2 regions of the Janthinobacterium sp. Ant5-2-1 genome follow, and region 1 is predicted to be linked to the other one. Evidence: predicted binding sites of a transcription regulator. Region 1 holds the regulator's gene; the other holds the start of a gene.
What was found. The regulator FliA, encoded in region 1, starts transcription of late flagellar genes. The targets are predictions, from matches to a motif close to CTAAAGTTTNNNNNNNNNNNGCCGNTA.
Positions count from the first base shown of each region.

Region 1 (3,411 bases):
CAACTGCTTGCCCAGCAGGGCCAGCGCGATGGCGTCCAGCGCCAAGCCCTTCACGACGGTGACGCTCTTGCCGCCGCGGCCCTTGGTCTGACGCGAGACGCGCACCACGCCGTCGCCCGCAGGCGCCGCCTTGGCTTGCGCCTTGCACGCGCATTGCGCCAGCGGCTGGCGGCAGGCGGGACACATGCGGCCCGTTTCGGTGGAATAGACGAGACCGCCCTGGGAGCTGCTTTTCATGAGGAAGAGATAATAAGAGAGAAGGCCGCGATTGTACCAAGCGGCGGCGTTCAGTTGGCCGGTGTCGGCGCCACGGGCGCCGTCGGCACTTCCGTCACCGTTTCCGGGATGCCAGAGAGAATCGTCACGGCGACCCGGCGGTTGCGCGCGCGCCCTTCCGCCGTTTCATTGGGCGCCACGGGGATGTTGTCAGCGTGGCCGACGGCCGTCAGGCGCGACGCCTTGACGCCGCTGGCGATGAACAGGCGCACCACGGCGCTGGCGCGCGCGGCCGACAATTCCCAGTTCGAGGCAAAGTTCGAATTGCTGATCGGCTGCACGTCCGTATGCCCTTCCACCTGCACGTCGTGCGTATCGTCCTTGAGCAGCACGGCGACGGCGCGCAGGGCCTGGTCCGACTCCGCCGTCAGGCGCGCCGCGCCGGGGTCGAACAGCACGCTGGCATTGATTTCCACGCTCACGCCGCGGCTCGTCTGCGTGACCCGCACCTTGCCTTCCTTGACCAACGGCGCCAGGGTGGAGGTGAGGTCCTGCGCCAGGCGCGTCATGTGTTCACGCTCGCGGCGGATTGCTTCCGTGCGGCGTTTCAGGGCGGGATTCGGCAGCGGGATCGCTTGCGGCGCTTCCATGATGATGGGCGGCGCGCCCTTTTCCAGGCTGAAGGCCTGGCCGATGGCGTTCTGGAAGACGCGGTACTTGCCTTCGTTGACTTGCGAAATCGCGTACATCACAACAAAGAAGGCGAACAGCAGGGTGATGAAGTCGGCGTACGAGATCAGCCAGCGGTCCTGGTTGTCCGGTTCCTCGTCATACTTCCTGCGCGCGCGCCGCATCATGGTCAGTGCTCGTGCAGCAGGCTCGACACGCGCTCTTCGATGATGCGCGTATGGTCGCCCGTGGCGATGTCGTACAGCACGGCGGCCGTGATTTCGTACTGCAGCACGCGGCGCGAGACGATGGCCTTGAGTTTATTCGCCACCGGCAGGAACAGCAAGTTGGCCAGGCCCACGCCGTAGATGGTCGAGACAAACGCCACGGCGATGCCGCTGCCTAATTTACTTGGGTCGGTGAGGTTTTCCATCACGTGGATCAGGCCCAGCACGGCGCCCAGGATGCCGATGGTGGGCGAATAGCCGGCCGCCGACTCCCATACCTTGACGGCCTGGCGCTCGGCCATTTCGTAGGCGGAGATTTCCACGTCGAGCAGCTGGCGCAGCTTGTCCGGCGCGATGCCGTCGACGATCATGCGCAAGCCCTTGGCATTGAAGCGGTCGGCCGTGTTTTCCATCAGGCGCTCGAGCGCCAGCGGGCCGTCGCGGCGTGCCGTCAGGCTCCACTGGCCAATGTCGCGCGCCAGCGCGGCGCGCGTATCGGCTGGCGGCAGGAAGACCCAGCGCAGCATTTCCAGGCCGCGCACGAAAGTGCGCAGCCGCGTTTGCAGCAGCACGGCGCCGAAAGTGCCGATGATGACGATGGCAAAGGCGGCCGGCTGCAGCAGGGAGGCCATCTTGCCGCCTTCCAGTGCCTGGCCGACCAAGAGGCCTGCCAGCGCCAGCGCCAGCCCGATTACGCTGGACCAGTCCACGCCTGCTCCCTCAAAGTTGCGCGCAGGCGCGCGACGGCCTGGGTATGCAGCTGCGAGACGCGCGATTCGGATACGCCCATCACCGCGCCGATCTCCTTCAGGTTCAGCTCTTCTTCGTAATACAGGCCCATGAGTATTTTCTCGCGTGGTGGCAGCGCGTCGATGGCATCGATCACGGATTGCCGGAAATCGGTATCGAGCAGGGAACGCAAGGGGTCGCTGTCCTCGTCCACGCAGTGGCGGTCGAGGAAGCTGTCATTGCCGTCCGGGTCATGAAAGTCTTCGTAGTACACGAGCTGGTGGCCGCCGCCGTCGCCCAGCATTTCCTGGTAGTCGGCCAGCGACATCTTGAGCAGCTTCGCCACTTCCGACTCCGTCGGCGGATGGCCGAGGCGCTGCTGCAAGGTGCTCATCGCCTCTTCGATCTTGCGCATGTTCTGGCGCATGCTGCGCGGCAGCCAGTCGCTGGTGCGCAATTCGTCGAGCATGGCGCCGCGGATGCGCAGCACGGCATACGTCTCGAACTGCGCGCCATGCGTCTCTTCATAGCGGCTGATGGCATCGAGCAGGCCGATCATGCCGGCCTGGATCAGGTCATCGACCTCGACCGAAGGCGGCAATTTCGCCTTCATATGGTGCGCCAGACGCTTTACCAGCGGAATGTGCTCCGTCAGCAAATAGTCCTTGTTCGATTTCCCTTTGACCGTGTACATAGGCTGCTTATTGTTTTCTCATCTTATCTGGTGCTACGGTTGGCTTCAGGCGCTGAACTGGTGGGCGCTCCCCGTCTGGTACAAGGTGCCGCCAAGCACCGGCGCCGCCGAACGGGCCAGCCGCTCGGCCAGTCCGCGAAACGCCACCGAGGCGCCGGCCAGCGGAAACGCATCGACCACGCTGCGGCCCAGCCGCGCCGCGCGGTGCAGATACTCATCGGCAGGCACCGACCCCATCGACGTCAGCTTCACGGCCAGGTAGCGGCTCGCCGCCTGTGCCATATTATCGTATACCACTTTTGCTTCGGATTCGGAAGCGCCGGTGACGAGAATGCCGAACGGACGGCGTCCCAGTTCCTGGCTCAGGCGCTTGATCAGGCAGTACGCCGCCTTGATCGAAGTGGCGCTGGTCGACACTTGCACGACGATATCGGACGAGGCCATCAAGGGCACGGGGAAGCAGGCGCCCTCTTCTGCCACGACGCCGTCGACCAGCACGATGCCGCTCTGGCGCGCCAGCACGTCAAAGGTCTTGCCCAGGCGGCGCAGTTCGTCCTCGCCCGCATAGTCCATGCTGTCCATCAAATGGTTGCGCGCGCCCAGGCTGGCCACGCCGAAGCCTTGCGGCACTTGGTGGATGACCTGGTTCAAGCCGCACTGCTGGCGCGCCACGTCGCGCAGGCTGGCGCCGTGCGCCAGTCCCAGTCGCGCAGCCACGCCATCGCTGCCGCCGCTGGCGTCGAGCAGCAGCACGTCATTGCCGCCGTAGACGAGCGAGGCGCCCAGGTTGACCAGCATGGCGCCCTTGTCGTCCTGCGGCGTGGCCGAGAGGAACGTCATGACGCGCGGCTGCGGGCCGGCCAGCATGCGGCGCAA
Region 1 is NZ_LNCE01000024.1:38,362-41,772, reverse strand. It holds gene ASN89_RS08740 (translation initiation factor Sui1) at 1-237, opposite strand, end outside; gene motD (flagellar motor protein MotD) at 288-1,070, opposite strand; gene ASN89_RS08730 (flagellar motor protein) at 1,076-1,822, opposite strand; gene ASN89_RS08725 (RNA polymerase sigma factor FliA) at 1,804-2,535, opposite strand; gene ASN89_RS08720 (MinD/ParA family protein) at 2,581-3,411, opposite strand, start outside.

Region 2 (3,411 bases), on a different contig from region 1:
ATGCCCTGCTGCGCCGGCGCCAGAAACTGGGCGAGTTCTACCGGCAGCTGTCGATGGTCGACAGCCTGACGGGTTTGTACAACCGGGCCTGGCTCACCGACTTGCTGCCGAACATGATCGTCACGGCCCACGCCAGCGCCTCGCCGCTGTCGCTGGTGATGATCGACCTCGACCATTTCAAGCGTTTCAACGACACGCACGGCCACCAGGCGGGCGACCAGGCGCTGCGCATCGCCGCGCAAGTACTGGGCGCGGCCCTGCGGCCGACGGATTTTGCCGTGCGTTATGGTGGCGAGGAAATGATGGTGATCTTGCCCGATACGAGCGAACATGTGGCCCTGCGGGTGGCCGAACGCTTGTGCGAACGCATGCAGCAAGCCGTCATCTTCGTCGACATGCGCAGCGCGCTGCCGCACATCACGGGTTCCTTCGGCGTGGCCAGCCTGGCGGCCGAACAGGACGACCATGCGCTGATCGCGGCCGCCGACGCGGCGCTCTATCGCGCCAAGGCAAGCGGACGCAACCGCGTAAGCACCTGATAAAAAGCCCATGGCGTCGTTGCATTGCCTCGTCGTACATTCGTACTGCCTTCGGCAATGCGCCTGGCCCTGGACATTTTCTCAGGCGCTTCCGGCGTAATATTGATCAGGCAGCCTTGCTGTCGGCCGGCTTGGCGGCGTCATCCTTCTTGCTGCTGTGCGCGGCGATGAAATCCGCATAGCCTTTCTGCACCAGCTCGTACGTCTTGTCGATATTGCCGGCGATATCGCCTTTCAACACTTTCAAGCCGCCCAGAATGTCGCGCGCTTCCTTGAAGCCTTTTTCCATGCCGCCGCTGATGGTGTCCATGAACTTGGTCAGGGCCGTATCGTCATCCAGGTCGGGATTCTGTTTCTTGAAGGCGTCAAAAAACCCCGTCGACAGCGATACAATGCGGCTCGCCGTCGCTTCGGCGCTATTGTCCTGCGAAGCGGCGTTCTGGATCGCATCTTCGCCGTACTGGCCCTTCAGCGCTTCATTGATGTTGGTGATGGCCGTCTTGTACAGCAGCGCCAGCGGCTCGTTCTCGGAACCGATCGACACGTTCAGCGAGGCCTGCATGATGGACGCGTTCAATTGCAGCTTGGTACGGTCGTTGACGCTCATTTCAGCGTTGACGCCGTCCTTTTGCTGGACTTTATCGTCCTTGCCGGCAACGCCCGTACTGACGGAAGTCACGGAAGGGTTGGAATTGCCGCTTGCGGCGATGGGAATTGACACGATAGACCTCCTTGAACGGGCAATGTATGCCACCATGCGGGAAACGCGATGATGACCATCCTCTCGTGTAGTATCGGCAGGTTTTCAGAAAACTGTAGCAGCGGCGCTCTTTTACCGGCCCGGATAACCAATCAAGTAACCAAGTAATGACCATCAATGACTAACCAGACCTTTCTTTGGCACGATTACGAAACCTTTGGCGCCCAGCCGCGCCGCGACCGCCCGGCCCAGTTCGCCGCCATCCGCACGGATGCCGAACTCAACGAGATCGGCGAGCCGATCATGCTGTATTGCCAGCCTGCTAATGATTTCCTGCCCGACCCGCAATCGTGCCTGATCACGGGCATCACGCCGCAGCAGTGTCTGCAACTGGGCGTGCCCGAGCACCAGTTCGCCGCCACCATCGAAGCGGCCTTTTCGGAACCGGGCACCATCGGCGTGGGCTACAACACCATCCGTTTCGACGATGAAGTCACGCGCTTCCTGTTCTGGCGCAACCTGATCGACCCGTATGCGCGCGAATGGAAAAACCATTGCGGTCGCTGGGATATCCTCGACGTGGTGCGCATGACGCACGCGCTGCGCCCGGAAGGCATTCAATGGCCGAAGCGCGACGATGGCCAGACCAGTTTCAAGCTGGAACACTTGAGCAAGGCCAATGGCCTGGCCCACGAAGCGGCGCACGATGCGCTGTCCGACGTGCGCGCCACCATCGCCCTGGCCCGCCTGATCAAGCAGAAACAGCCGAAACTGTTCGAATTCTGCCTGGCCCTGCACAAAAAGGACCGGGTCGCCAGCGAAATGGGCATGCACCTGACCGCCGGCGAGCGCCAGCCTTTCCTGCACGTGTCCGGCATGTTCCCCGCCGAACGGGGCTGCGTGGGCGTCGTCTGGCCGCTGGCCACGCACCCGAGCAACAAGAACGAGATCCTCGTCTGGGATTGCGCCTACGACCCGCGTGAACTGTTCGAGCTGGACGCCGACACCATCCGCACGCGGCTGTTCACGCGCAAGGACGCCATGCCCGAAGGCATGACGCGCCTGCCCGTGAAGAGCGTGCACCTGAACAAGTCGCCCATGCTCGTCGGCAACCTGAAAACCCTGTCGCCGGCCATGGCCGCGCAATGGGGCATCGACGTGGACGCGGCGAAGGTCAACGCGCAATTCGCCGCCACGGCACCAAACATGGATGCGATCTGGGCCGAAGTGTTCCAGCGCCCGGGCGCGAATGCCGCGCTGGACGTGGATGAGGATTTGTACAACGGTTTCGTCAGCAACGATGACCGCCGCCTGCTCGAATCCTTGCGCCGCGAAACGCCGGCCAAGCTGGCCACGGCCCGCCCCTCGTTTGCCGACGAACGCCTGCAGGAACTGCTGTTCCGCTACCGCGCCCGCAATTTCCCGCAAACGCTGAGCGAAGCGGAAAGCCTGCGCTGGGAACAGCACCGCGCCGCCCGCCTGTTCGACGGCGACGGCGGCGCCCGCACCATCGAGATGCTGTTTACGGAAATCGACGTGCTGTCGGAATCCGTGGATGAGCGGGGAGAGGAAATTCTGGGAGAACTCTACGATTACGCGGAGATCGTCGCCCCGCAACGCGATTAAAATCCGGGGTCAGACCCGACGGGACTCGGCGTCCCCGTCTGACCCCAGCACTTAAGGTGTTGGGGTTTTATGCAGAACGGTGCGCATTGATCGCATCGCGCGTTTCAATGGCCACGCGGCGCGCTGCGTCGGCCCAGTCTTCGCCGTCCTGCGGCTTGGCGTAGATGATGGCGCGCGACGAGCTGATCATCATGCCCATGCCGTTCGCCGTCTGGCCCGCGCCAACTGTCGCGGCGATGTCGCCGCCCTGGGCGCCGATGCCGGGTACCAGCAGCGGCATGTCGCCGACGATGGCGCGCACTTGCGCCAGTTCTTCAGGAAAGGTGGCGCCGACGACGAGCGCGCACTGGCCATTCTTGTTCCATTTGTCGGCCACCAGGCGCGCCACGCGCTGGTACAGCGGTTCGCCGTCCGTATTCAGGAATTGCAGGTCCGAGCCGCCCGGGTTCGAGGTGCGGCACAGGATGATCACGCCGCGGTCTTTCCACGCCAGGTAGGGGTCGAGCGAATCCTCGCCCATGTAGGGATTCACGGTGACGGCGTCGG
Region 2 is NZ_LNCE01000068.1:4,977-8,387, forward strand. It holds gene ASN89_RS20995 (GGDEF domain-containing protein) at 1-539, shown strand, start outside; gene ASN89_RS21000 (DUF5610 domain-containing protein) at 646-1,260, opposite strand; gene sbcB (exodeoxyribonuclease I) at 1,417-2,865, shown strand; gene pyrF (orotidine-5'-phosphate decarboxylase) at 2,933-3,411, opposite strand, start outside.
Region 2: a site for FliA is predicted at 1,332-1,358, ahead of ASN89_RS21000 (DUF5610 domain-containing protein). Genes of this name have one in related genera too.